DNA from 3 places in the Mucilaginibacter sp. P2_A4 genome. Region 3 is predicted to be linked to each of the others. Evidence: riboswitches for the same ligand, from Rfam matches in the RefSeq annotation. Region 3 holds a riboswitch; each other region holds the start of a gene.
What was found. A riboswitch is a leader RNA that binds a small molecule or an ion and turns the genes downstream of it on or off. The one in region 3 is predicted to bind S-adenosylmethionine.

Region 1 (4,255 bases), on a different contig from region 3:
AATAAAGCGAAACCAGGTATGAGGCAATCGCTTTGTTATTGATACCCATAAAACGGACAGATAAACCTGGTGACTGCTCGCCCGGAAGACCAGGTTGAAACAAGCCTACAACGCCCTGGCGGCTTTCGCCTGTCCTTAACAGGATGATCTTTGATTTATTATTTACGATAGGCAGTTTATCTGAAGGAATAAGCGGGATTCCTCTCCAGGTAATAAATTGCGATCCGAATAGTGAAACCGTTGGCGGTGGTACACCCCGGCGGGTACATTCACGGCCAAAGGCGGCAATAGCTAATGGGTGCAAAAGGAAAAAGCCGGGCTCTTTCCACACTTTGGTTATCAGTTCGTCCAGATCATCGGGGGTGGGAGGGCCCAGCCTGGTTTTAATTTTTTGTGATGGCGAAATACTGCTCAGTAGCCCGTATTCGGGGTTATTGATAAGTTCGCTTTCCTGCCTTTCTTTAACTATCTCAATAGTAAGGCGCAATTGCTCGCTGATCTGGTTATAAGGCTTACTATACAGGTCAGATACACGGGTGTGTACATCCAGTACCGTATTTACAGCACTCAGGTTGTATTCCCTGGGATTTTCCTCATAATCCACAAAGGTTGATGGCAGTTCACGTTCATCGCGCGAAGAGCAATCCACTTCTACATTGTTTGCATGTACCACCTTATTTAACCGATAAACGCCCGATTCAACCGGGATCCAATTGAGTAAATGGGTTAACCACCGTGGCGTAATAGTTGATAATTGTGGAACGGTACGGGTTGCTACCGCTAACTGCCTGGCGGCTACATCACCAAGGGCCGTTTGTTTTGCTTTTTGCTCTGCCATTTTTTAGATAATAGGAGTGTGCTTTAAATAATGATTTTAATGTGCCGTAAAAACAGAATTACATGACATACAATTATAGTATATAAATTCTATAGATTTTATATACTATTGAATTTTATTACAAAAAATAATTTTTAAAGGAGTGCTGATACTATAGTTCAGCTATTTTAAGGTTGAAGAGATAGGGGACACAGCGTTAACTTCATGGTAATTAAATGGGGCTATTTAATTGTTAATGGATTTGGTAATCCGGTATTATTGCCTAAAAATGAATGCTTCAACACCTGCAATTTATTTGAAAAATAACAAAATGAAATAAATTATATAAAGTCTATAGGAATTATAGTTTTTAATATATATTTGCAACATCACGTTCTTTTATACTTATCCAGAAAAGACAGAGGGAAAGGCCCCATGACGTCTTGGCAACCTGTACCATGAATCTCAGATTTAGTAAAAGGTGCTAATTCCTGCTCCCGTTGGGAGGAAGATAAGTTGGTATAGAATTCTACAGGTATTCTCTCCGGCTCTCTTTTAGATAAGTGTAAAGAACATAAATAAACAACTAAATACATGAATACTTTTTCCCAATTACCTGCCAATATTTACAGATCGCTTCGTAATGATGTAACAATGTGTTGTTGATTTAATGTTCCTTTAAAGAACCGGCCTCAATTGCAAACTACCCACTATACATCACATTATTACAAATAGAATTTACCAAATGAATAAAGTAATACTTACCGCTTTAACAATTGTTATCAGCACCACTGCTTTTTCACAGATCCTTACACCGGTAAAATGGTCATATGCAGCCAAAAAGATTGATAATGAACAAGCCGTAGTATTTATAAAAGCTACCATTGATAAAGGCTGGCACATTTATTCGCAGCATCTTGCCGATGGCGGACCTATAAAGACTTCACTAAAGTTTGAAAAAAACGACAACTACATTTTAGTGGGTAATACAACCGAGCCCAAGCCAGTAAGCAAGTATGAAAAATCGTTTAGCATGAACGTGCAGTATTTTGAACAGGCAGTTATATTTCAGCAAAAAGTAAAACTTAAATCGGGCCAGGCATCGGTTAGCGGCACGGTAAATTTTATGGCATGTAACGACAAGCAATGTTTACCGCCAGATGATGTGGAGTTTAATATACCCGTAAAATAGTATCGTATATAATCAAAATACTTAATTAGTAAGCAGTGCAATAGCCACCAATTGATCTGCAGAATTACAAACTAATACCATGAAACCAAGATCAAATTTATTCACTAAAGCCCGCAAACAGAATGGTGGCACCCTTTTCTGTTGTTATTGCCATTGTTAAAAACGTAGTTACGTTTCCGGTTTTTAAATCTTAATCAAGATATACATCCTGGCTGTACTAAGTGCGTTGCTTTGCTATGGTGGTAAATCAGGCGTGTGCTGTGCAGTCCAGGATGTATATCATTTTACAAGATAAATAATTACTAAAAACATAAAGAATTAAAAAATATTCTATTAAGTCTATAGATTTTATTGTATTTATCATATTTATTGCTACCTTTACACCATTCTAATTAACCCCACCATTAATTAGTTGATTTATAAAGAATAAGGGAGAGGAAGTCTCGATGATCTTATAGCAACTTTTCAGAAACCTGAAATAAGTGCTAAACTTTTTTCGGTAGCAATTATGCGCCGGAATATAAATTAACTAAAAGTCATGAACACATTTAACAGTCATTACCCACAGCCACAACCCGCAGCCATCAAACGATGTTGTTGTATGGTTCAGTATGTTTTCTGGTTTTAAAAACCAGGCACCTTAAAAATTTATAGCGTTTTTTCAAAGGCTTGTTAAGCCCAATGGAATACTTATGTCCAAATTTTCAGGCATCGCATCAATCAACAATAATTAAAACTTATACAAATGAACACTACAAACTACTTAACCAAAACAAGGCTGCTATCGGCCGCTTTACTGCTTAGTGGGGTTACGATATTATCGGCCCATGAAACCCCAAAGCCTAAGTTTATAAAAGAAGGTAAATGGCGCGGTGAATTCACCGTAAGCGAATCAAAAGTACCTTTTAATTTCGAGCTGAAAGGCAAGGATGCCGAGCACGCTGTGTTTACGCTTATTAATGGTTCACGGAGGGATAATTTCCACGTAAAATCTGTAGGTACCGATTCAGTTTATATTAAAATGAACACCTATGATGCTGCGCTGGTAGCCAAAATTGAAGACGATGGTTCGCTAAGCGGCGAATACCGTAGCCTGGTACCGGGTTTCAGGGGCAATTCTTTACCATTTACTGCAGAATATGGTAAAACCTACCGCTTTGTAGAACCCGGCAAAGATGTAGCCCCTAAAGCGGATTTGACCGGTAAATGGGAAATCAAAACCTACAGTAAAGAGGCTGTTCCTGCATCTATAGCCTTATTGAAACAAAAAGGAAACAAGCTTACCGGCGTAGTGATGACTGTAGTTGGTGATACCCGCGAACTGGAAGGTACTGTTCAGGGCGATGAATTTGCACTGAGTGGTTTTACCGGCCCAAGTCCGTTCATCATAAAAGGCAAGATCAACGCCGACGGCTCTATCAGCGGTGAAGAAGGCTTCGGCATCTATAAAAATCTGAAGTTCGATGCTGCTAAAAAAACAGAGGTGGAATTGCCTGATCCTTATAAGCTTACATTTTTGAAAGAAGGCTATAAAAAACTTGATTTTTCTTTCCCGGGGATAGATGGTAAACAGGTGTCTCTCAGCGATAACAAATACAAAGGTAAAGTAGTGATCGTAGAGATTATTGGTACCTGGTGCCCTAACTGTACCGATCAAACCGTGTTCCTATCTCCATGGTTCAATAAAAACCATCAACGTGGTGTAGAAGCCATTGCATTGGGTTTTGAGCAGAAAGACAGCCTGGAATATGCCAAATACACATTAGGTAAGCTGAAAGAAAAATACGAGATCAATTATGATATCGCTTTTGGCGGCCTGGCCGATAAAAAGCTGGTATCGCAGAAGCTACCTGCATTGAATAAATTTATCGCTTTCCCAACCACCATCATCATTGATAGAAAAGGTGATGTAAGGGAGATCTACACCGGCTATACAGGTACGGTAACGGGTAAATACCACGAAGATTACGAAAAGAAATTTAATAAACTGTTGGACGAACTTATCGCTGAACCGGCCCCGGAAACAGCGGCTATTGCAGATCCATCAACCCATCCAGGAAACTAACATTAACTGATCCTATAATTTATCAAATGAAAACTATCAATTTAATTACCTCATTCAAATGCCTGTCTGTAGGTTTATTGTTTAGCGGTGCAGCAGCATTAGCCGCGGATAAAAATCCGCCTGTGAAATTTATTAAGCAAGGTGTATGGCGCGGTGTATTTACCGTTGCCGAAACCAAGGT
Region 2 (4,255 bases), on a different contig from region 3:
GGTGGTTACCGTTAATTTAGGACTAAGTCTGAAGGTAGAATTCAGTAAAAATGAATTTCTTCCCTGTGATGTATTCGGGATAATACCTGTTTGGTGCAGGTTGTTGTAGGATAAGCGATAATCCGCTTTATCGCTACCGCCTGATAATGCTACACCATTGTTAAGGGTTACTCCTGTTTTAAAGAAATTTTTAACGTTATCCGGGTGCGCTATAAAAGGCACGGCAACTCCGTTTGAATTAAATTGCGGAATTAATGAGCCATCCAACGCGGGGCCCCAGCTTTCGTCAACTCCATCATTAACACCGGCGCCTTTACCATCAACATAGCTAAATTTACCGTTTGAACCCTGGCCATACTGATTTTGATAATTTGGCAAAAGCTGTACGTTTGAGAAGCTGGTATTTGAATTAATATTGATACCCAAGCCCTTTGCGCCTTTACCTGTTTTAGTTTTAATGAGGATAACGCCGGCCGCCGCACGGTAACCATAAAGAGCCGCCGCATTGGGGCCTTTAAGTACACTTACAGATTCAATATCCTCGGAGTTAAGATCGGCGATGGCATTGGCAAAATCCCTTGATCCGTTTGTACCCAAAAACTGGGAGTTATCAACTATAACACCATCCACCACAAACAGCGGTTGGTTGTTACCCGCGATAGAGGTTTCGCCACGGATGATGATACGGGACGAACCCATATCACCCTGGCTGTTGGTTACCTGCACCCCGGCAATTTTACCGGCCAGCGCATTCACCAGGTTGGTTTCTTTAGCCTCGGAGATATCTTTCGACTTTAACCCCTGAACAGCATAGCCCAATGACTTTTTGTCCTTAGATATATTGAGGGCCGTGATTACCACTTCGTTAAGGGAATTGGCAGCCTCCTGTAATATGATCTGTAAATTGTTTTCAGCTTGCTTAACGGTGATCTCCTGCGCTGCGAAACCTATATAAGTAATTTTTAATATATCGTTAACATTGGCGCTGAGGGAGAATTTGCCATCTGCACTGGTTTGAGCACCATTGGAAGTTCCTTTTACAGAGATATTAACACCAGGCAATGGCAGGCCATCGGATTTAGCGGTTACCACCCCGCTTATTTTAACAGATTGCGCCGCAACTGTTTGGATGAGAAAAAATGGCAACAGAATTGCCAGTAACAGTTTGTAATTTTTAAGCATGATAAATAGATTGTGAATAGTTTTTGAATATCAATACAGCAGAATGAAAGCATTAGCTAACAGCTTTTTTGGCATGAAATACCCGCTGATATGCTTTATAGTACCTGTAAAGAATTAATTTTTGCTTTGTGGTTATTTAAAAGATAACAAGCTGCAGCAAGCACACTCATTAAATAACCATTGCGGTTGGGTTAGCATCAACAACGCATGCTTTGCATACAGCCATGGAAAGAATTGCAGGTAAACAGCGTAGCATCAGAAGAATAGTTGGCGTGAAAAAAGGTAGCTGTTGTTTTCATAACATTAAGATATTGACTTATAGAAAAAGCAACCGGAATAAATAATTGCAAGCAGCTTACTCCGTAATTGCCCGGTATTTTTAATTAACAGATGCAGTTTTATTATTAACCAGCGCATCTACAGCTTTTAGCATCGATGCAAATTCCTGGGTATCATATAAACGGGTGAGGTAAACTATTTTACCATCCTTATCAATAATAACATTACGCGTTACGCCGCTTTTTTTGTTGGCGAACCGGCCAAAAATATCGGCTCCGGGATCAAGCGCCAGCGGGTAGCTGATATTCATTTCCTGGTGAAATTTTGTTACTTTTTCAAGAGGCTCATCGCGATCTACGCCTATCAGAATCAGGCCTTTGTCTTTATAAGCCTGCCATACGTCCTTTTCAAGGTGGGGCATTTCTTCGCGGCATACACTGCACCAGCTGGCTGTAAATTGCAGAATAACAACTTTGCCGCGCAGCTCTTTTAAGGAGGTTTTGGTACCATCGGCAAGTTGCAGTTCAAAATCTGCAGGTGCCTGGTCGCCAACTTTTACAATATAGCCACGATCAATAGATGCAGGATCAGCTGGTTTTGCAGTTTGCGCGCCGGCAAACATGGCGCTTATCAGAAACGAACAGGTAATGAGTAAATGTTTAATATTCATAGTTGTAAATTTTAATGCTGCTTTTAGCAGGCATAAATTTTTAAGTATTTTAATTAAACAGGATTTCAGAGAGAAAGGGAGATAATGATCAGCCATGGGCTGTGCAATAATTTTGCGAATATTATCTTCTCCACCTTTTATAGCGGACAGGAATTAGCACCTTTATAACAATGGGCTTACAGGTTGCTAAGACATCATAGGGCCTTTCCCTCAGTCTTTCTTGATAATTAAAATTAAAGAACTTATTTCGTCAGCAAATATATAATATATTCTACTAAACACATAGACTTTATATAATTTATTTGTCATTTAAATATCTTCCCAATAATTTCATCCGGCATGCCGCAAATTGAGCCAAGGCAATGCTTAAATAAGAGCCTTATTATTCGCTTGCCGACCTATAATTTAAATTAAGCAGATGGTTAGTGTATTTTTAACTTGCAGAGTATTCAATTCTTTTTATATTTGCGCTCCCGAAAACGAGATAGGCACACGGTTAACCGCAACGCAACTCGAAACAGGAAACACCAATGCGAAAGTAGCTCAGTTGGTAGAGCACGACCTTGCCAAGGTCGGGGTCGCGAGTTCGAATCTCGTCTTTCGCTCCAAAGCCCTTCTCTAAAAAAGAAGGGCTTTTCTTTTTTAAAAGGTTAATAACCAGGCATCCAGTACGCTATTATCCTTACTCTCCGCATCGCTGCTGTGAATGAGGTGTTTCTCAACAAATTGCCTGTGGCAATTCAAACAAATTCCAACATTTTTTGCATACCACTTAATTAATCACTATTATTACTATTAACTAATAACCTGATAGTCATGACCTTTACTTTCAGATTTTTCCCGTTTAAGGATTTTATATTTTCCATTATACCAACCATTGGTACCTATGGCGGCTTCCTTGATGGCATTATTACGTTCCCCAATAAATGGATGGCTTTTGGGTCTGGATTTGTAGTATCTGTAATACTGGCAATAATTTTCCATGCCGAAAACAAGCGTAATTACAGAAGGTCGCTGGCCGAAATACTGGCGATGGGTTATTTTATGAATTTTACCGGCAGGCTGGCTAAACTTTTAAAAGGCAAGGCCGATATCAGTTTTTCTTTCCCGGATGCTAATCTTGTAGCTTACTCTCCCGGCAAGGTTAACGTTAAGGTAGGCATACCGGGTACCCTTAACGCTTTGGTTAAATACTGCAATATGGTAGAAGCACAAAGTGATGTAGTGTATATTCGTGAATCAACAAAAAATGACCCTTACTGGGTACGGGCAAAAAAGGAAGAAGATGGCACCATAACCATTTATGAATTTCCAAGAACGCTGTTTGCACTTTCCAGATACCTGGAAAAAGAGTTTGAGAACCAACAGAAAGCCGAAAAAAACTCAAAAAAGATTTATAAATACTTTGATGATAAACTAAAGCAATTGAAAATACAGCACAGCAATGAGTTCCCTAATGACAGGATCAAGTTTCAATACGTGTAGGTGTATAGATACATATTTTGTATCTCCCGGATGCAGATCCAACTGCTATATCCGCTGGGTATAATTTTCTAATTCTTCTTTTTTTCAAGCTGTTCCCTGAATTTTTTTTCCTCTTTTTCTTTCTTCTCCCTTGCTTTTTTTAAAGCCTTTTCCCGCTCCTTTTTATCCTTTTCAGTAACTGGCTTACCGGCTTCTTTTTCCTGCGATTTGCCTACCCCTACGCATGACTTGAGTCCATCGAGCAACGTAAGCCATATTGTTTTAAAGAAAGGAAAATTTGCCGGGCGGATAAAAACCACGTTGGCCGACCGTGGTATGGGCTTTCCCTCTTCGGGGTTATCCTGTTTAAGTATTACGGCATTGGCCAGCAGAGACATCAACGACTTTTTCGCGTAACCTTTTTCCTCATCGCGTTTCAGTAAATCCACCTTTAGGTTGTTGTAGAGGAATGTGACCTTACCGGCAGCGTTTTTTTTATTGCCGTGAATATTAAAGTTGAGACTATTTACCCTTCCCGATGTTATTTTTACCAGGCCCAGGGGCATAACCGCCGGATTAGCCGCCAACATATCCATAGAGCCCAGGTGCCCTTTATAGCTGTAGCTATAAAGGGCATCGCTTAAATTAAAACCAAAGGCC
Region 3 (4,255 bases):
CATCTAAGGTAAGTACCTGTCCTGCTACATTTCCGTGCGTATTTAAATTGGTTTTATCTTCGTGCCATTCACTTAAGGTAGTTTTTACACTCCCTGTACCGGTCGCGTTGGGGCTATATTTATAGGATGTATAATCTCTTGCTATAACAACACCTTTATTCACTGTGATTTTGGTTTCTCCACTAACACCTGACACCACCGAGCCGTTTATAGTCGTATATGAATAGGAGTTGTTGTTAGCTCGTTTAAAACTTAACCAGGCCGAATAACTTTTATCATAATCGTTTGTAAGTGCATCTTTTTTGCAGGCCGATAAACATATGGTAATAAGCAAGGTAATGATAAGGGATTTTTTCATGGTTGCGGTTTTTATACCTATTCGCAAAAAAGAGGCTAAGTGCTACAGCAAATCACAAATAATCTTATTTACTTTGAGTTCATAACATATAATACGATAATGAAAACTGAAACTATAGCCATACATGCAGGTAACCATATTGATGGATCATCAAGAGCTGTGATACAGCCGATTGTAATGTCTACCACTTTTGAGCGTGGTGTAGATGGCGATTTTCCTGGTGGGCATATTTATAGTCGGTCATCAAACCCTAACCGTTCATTATTGGAAAATGTTATAGCTCAGTTGGAGGGTGGTGTTGATGCCGCTTCGTTTTCATCGGGCAATGCGGCTGGTATGGCGGTATTTCAATCGCTTAAACCGGGCACACATATTATTTGCCCCGACGATATGTATCACGGTTTGCGTAACCAGCTTAAAAACCTGTTCGCAGGCATTTTGACTTTCGATTTTATTGATGTTAATGATAGCGAAGTGCTCCAGCAGCACATTAAGCCCGAAACCGGTGTGATATGGATAGAAACACCATCAAATCCATTGCTTAAAATCACTGATATAAAAAAGGTGGTGGGTATTGCCAAGGCAAAAGGACTTAAAGTTGTTGTTGATAATACCTTTGCCACCCCAATATGTCAGCAGCCGTTGGCATTAGGGGCTAATATAGTGATGCACTCGGCCACAAAATATTTTGGCGGCCATAGCGATCTGATGGGCGGGGCACTAATTACCGCTGAAAAAAGCGACTGGTGGGCGAAAATTCGCCAAGTACAGGAAATGGGCGGTGCTATCCCCTCCCCAACCGACTGCTTTTGGCTGGTGCGCAGTATTAAAACGCTGCCATATCGGGTTAAAGCACACGTGTATAACGCTCAATTATTAGCTGAGTTTTTAGAATATCACCCAAAAGTAGAAAGAGTTTTATATCCCGGCCTGGCATCACACCCGCAGCATGAAATTGCTAAAGACCAGATGTTGGCCTTTGGAGGAATGTTATCCTTTTTAGTTAAGGGCGACGAAAATGATACCCATAACATTATCAATAAGCTAAAAATATTCACCAAAGCAACCAGCCTTGGCGGCGTGGAAAGCCTGATAGAGCATCGTGCTACTGTTGAGGGGCCGGATACAAAAACACCGCGCAATTTACTGCGGGTATCGGTTGGATTGGAGCATATTGATGATTTGATAGAAGATTTGGAGCAGGCTTTAAATGGATAAAGGATGAAAAGATCAAGGAGCAAGGATTAAATCAACAAAGCATCTTTGCTTATTTATCCAACAGTCTTTAATCTAATTGGTGTTTACTCCGTTGTTTGTGTCCTCACAAACAACTATTCCGGTGTATTAACTAATGTAGAACTTACGCGGGCCCTCCCGCTAAACCTATGTTTACACAATTGCATGCGCCGTTAGGCGCTACCTGTTTGTAGCAATAATCAAGAAAAAACAAAATTGCGCCGTAGGCGTTACCTGCAAATTAGCAAGGTATTGGCTTTGTTAGCAGGTAGGTAGCCTCAACGAGGCAAATGTTAAGGGCGTGGTTTTTCTACAAACAGGTAGCACCTAACGGTGCAGGTAACCTTGATTGATTTGTGCCCTATGCAAATTTTGTTAGCTAACCTGATTTAACCTTTCTCTCCTACTTACCGAGAGAAGAGATCGCAGATACCAACGCTTTTTATTTCTTCCTGATACTTTTGCTCCTTTGTCCACCCGTCTTTTATCTAAATAAAATTTAATTTGGTATTTAAATAAATATCCGCTTATATTTGGAACATTATTTGGTAGCAATACCATAATCGATCAATCCTCCGCATAGTTCGGGTATTGATTTATAAAGAAGCGGCGAGAGATCAGGCTCAATGACCCGCTGGCAACCCTTCAATTTTGAAGAAGGTGCCAATTCCTGTCCCGGCAAATAACACCGGGGAATATAAATTTATAACCATGAAAAATTTAGTTAAAATTACTACAGGCAACATTTTTAATACCCAAAACGGTAATATACAACGTATTAGCTCAAATATTAGCTATATGTGTATTTGTTGCTGCTGTTGATGCTTTAGCACGTTCCTCTTTTTCAAATCCCGAAAAACGCACGTGTTGTTAAACTGATATTCATTTCCTATTCAGCTTTCCAAAGTCCATTTAAACATCAAAGAATTAATTATAATCTAAAAAAAAATCCTATGTCTACCAGCAATTTAAAATTCGAAACCTTACAATTACACGCAGGTCAGGAAGTTGATCCAACAACGGGTTCACGCGCGGTACCACTTTACCAAACCACATCTTATGTATTTAAAAATGCCGAGCATGGTGCCAACCTGTTTGCATTAAAAGAGTTTGGGAATATATATACCCGCATTATGAACCCTACTACTGATGTATTTGAAAAACGCATAGCAGCTTTAGAAGGTGGTGTTGCGGCTTTGGCTACAGCATCGGGCCAGGCAGCACAATTCATTGCATTAAATAACATATTACAAGTCGGCGATAACTTTGTTTCCTCACCATTTTTATATGGTGGTACATATAACCAGTTTAAAGTTTCCTTTAAGCGAATAGGCATCGAGGCACGTTTTGCCAAGGATGATACCGCCGAAAGCATTGAAGCACTTATCGATAATAAAACCAAAGCTATCTTCCTGGAAACTATTGGTAACCCTGGCTTTACCATTGCTGATTTTGATAAGATAGGTGCTCTTGCAAAAAAGCATGACCTGCCTTTAATAGTCGACAATACTTTTGGAGCCGGCGGCTATTTATTTCGCCCGTTGGAGCATGGCGCCAGTATAGTGGTTGAATCAACAACAAAATGGATAGGCGGTCATGGTACCAGCATTGGCGGAGTAATAATTGATGGAGGAACTTATAACTGGGCTAATGGCAAATTTCCGCAGTTTACAGAGCCATCTGAAGGTTACCATGGTTTGGTTTTTGCCGATGTATTTGGCATTGGCGGTCCTTTTGGCAACATCCAGTTTATTATACGTGCCCGTGTGGAAGGTTTACGTGACTTTGGTCCATCACAATCTCCATTTAACTCATGGCTTAATATCCAAGGGCTAGAAACCCTTTCATTGCGTGTACAACGCCATGTAGATAACACGTTGGAGCTTGCCAAATGGCTTGATCAGCACCCGCAGGTAGCATCAGTTAACTATCCCGGATTGGAATCATCTCCTTATCATCAATTGGCGAAAAAATACCTTAAAAATGGATTTGGAGCGGTGCTATCATTTGAGATAGATGGCGATAAGGAAGATGCCGGTAAATTAATTGACAATCTTTTGCTGGTTAGTCATTTAGCTAACGTTGGTGATGCTAAAACATTGATTATTCAGCCGTCAGCAACTACACATCAGCAGCTGTCTGATGAAGAACAATTATCAGCAGGTGTAACACCTAATTCATTACGTGTAGCTGTTGGTATTGAGCATATTGATGATATTAAAGCAGATTTTGAACAGGCATTTGCCAAAATAAAAAGGGCATCGGCCCAATTAGTATAGTATAGTTTTTTTTTAAGTGATATAGTAAAGTTGTTACGGGATGCAGCTAAATTAAAATTAGCTGCACCTGTGATAACAAAACAGAAGAATGAACACAGAAATATTTAAGTACACACAACCATTCGGTCTTGAATCCGGCGAGCAATTACATGAATTGGAGATTGGCTTTCACACTTATGGCAGATTAAATAAGGAGAAGGACAACGTGATATGGATTTGCCATGCGCTAACTGCCAATGCCGATGTTTTTGACTGGTGGAAAGGCTTTGTGGGTACAGGCAATAAATTTAACCCCGAAGAGCATTTTATTGTATGTGCCAATATCCTGGGTTCGCCATATGGCACAACCAATCCTTTGAGCATTAATCCGGCAAGCGGGGAG

Region 1: it holds a riboswitch for S-adenosylmethionine, as region 3 does, so the genes downstream of both, AC1DYB_RS26130 (peroxiredoxin family protein) here and AC1DYB_RS20205 (O-acetylhomoserine aminocarboxypropyltransferase/cysteine synthase family protein) in region 3, are expected to answer to the same signal.
Region 2: it holds a riboswitch for S-adenosylmethionine, as region 3 does, so the genes downstream of both, AC1DYB_RS16700 (TlpA family protein disulfide reductase) here and AC1DYB_RS20205 (O-acetylhomoserine aminocarboxypropyltransferase/cysteine synthase family protein) in region 3, are expected to answer to the same signal.

What each region holds. Positions count from the first base shown of each region.
Region 1 covers NZ_JBFUCX010000018.1:81,839-86,093, forward strand. The annotation lists gene AC1DYB_RS26120 (family 2A encapsulin nanocompartment shell protein) at 1-838, opposite strand, end outside; SAM riboswitch class I at 1,220-1,335, shown strand; gene AC1DYB_RS26125 (protein-disulfide reductase DsbD domain-containing protein) at 1,563-2,009, shown strand; SAM riboswitch class I at 2,424-2,536, shown strand; gene AC1DYB_RS26130 (peroxiredoxin family protein) at 2,755-4,074, shown strand; gene AC1DYB_RS26135 (peroxiredoxin family protein) at 4,101-4,255, shown strand, end outside.
Region 2 covers NZ_JBFUCX010000008.1:283,541-287,795, forward strand. The annotation lists gene AC1DYB_RS16695 (SusC/RagA family TonB-linked outer membrane protein) at 1-1,182, opposite strand, end outside; gene AC1DYB_RS16700 (TlpA family protein disulfide reductase) at 1,562-2,131, opposite strand; SAM riboswitch class I at 2,250-2,361, opposite strand; tRNA gene AC1DYB_RS16705 (tRNA-Gly) at 2,664-2,739, shown strand; gene AC1DYB_RS16710 (STING domain-containing protein) at 2,948-3,616, shown strand; gene AC1DYB_RS16715 (hypothetical protein) at 3,685-4,255, opposite strand, start outside.
Region 3 covers NZ_JBFUCX010000011.1:146,821-151,075, forward strand. The annotation lists gene AC1DYB_RS20195 (hypothetical protein) at 1-358, opposite strand, end outside; gene AC1DYB_RS20200 (trans-sulfuration enzyme family protein) at 458-1,576, shown strand; SAM riboswitch class I at 2,188-2,298, shown strand; gene AC1DYB_RS20205 (O-acetylhomoserine aminocarboxypropyltransferase/cysteine synthase family protein) at 2,548-3,873, shown strand; gene AC1DYB_RS20210 (homoserine O-acetyltransferase family protein) at 3,962-4,255, shown strand, end outside.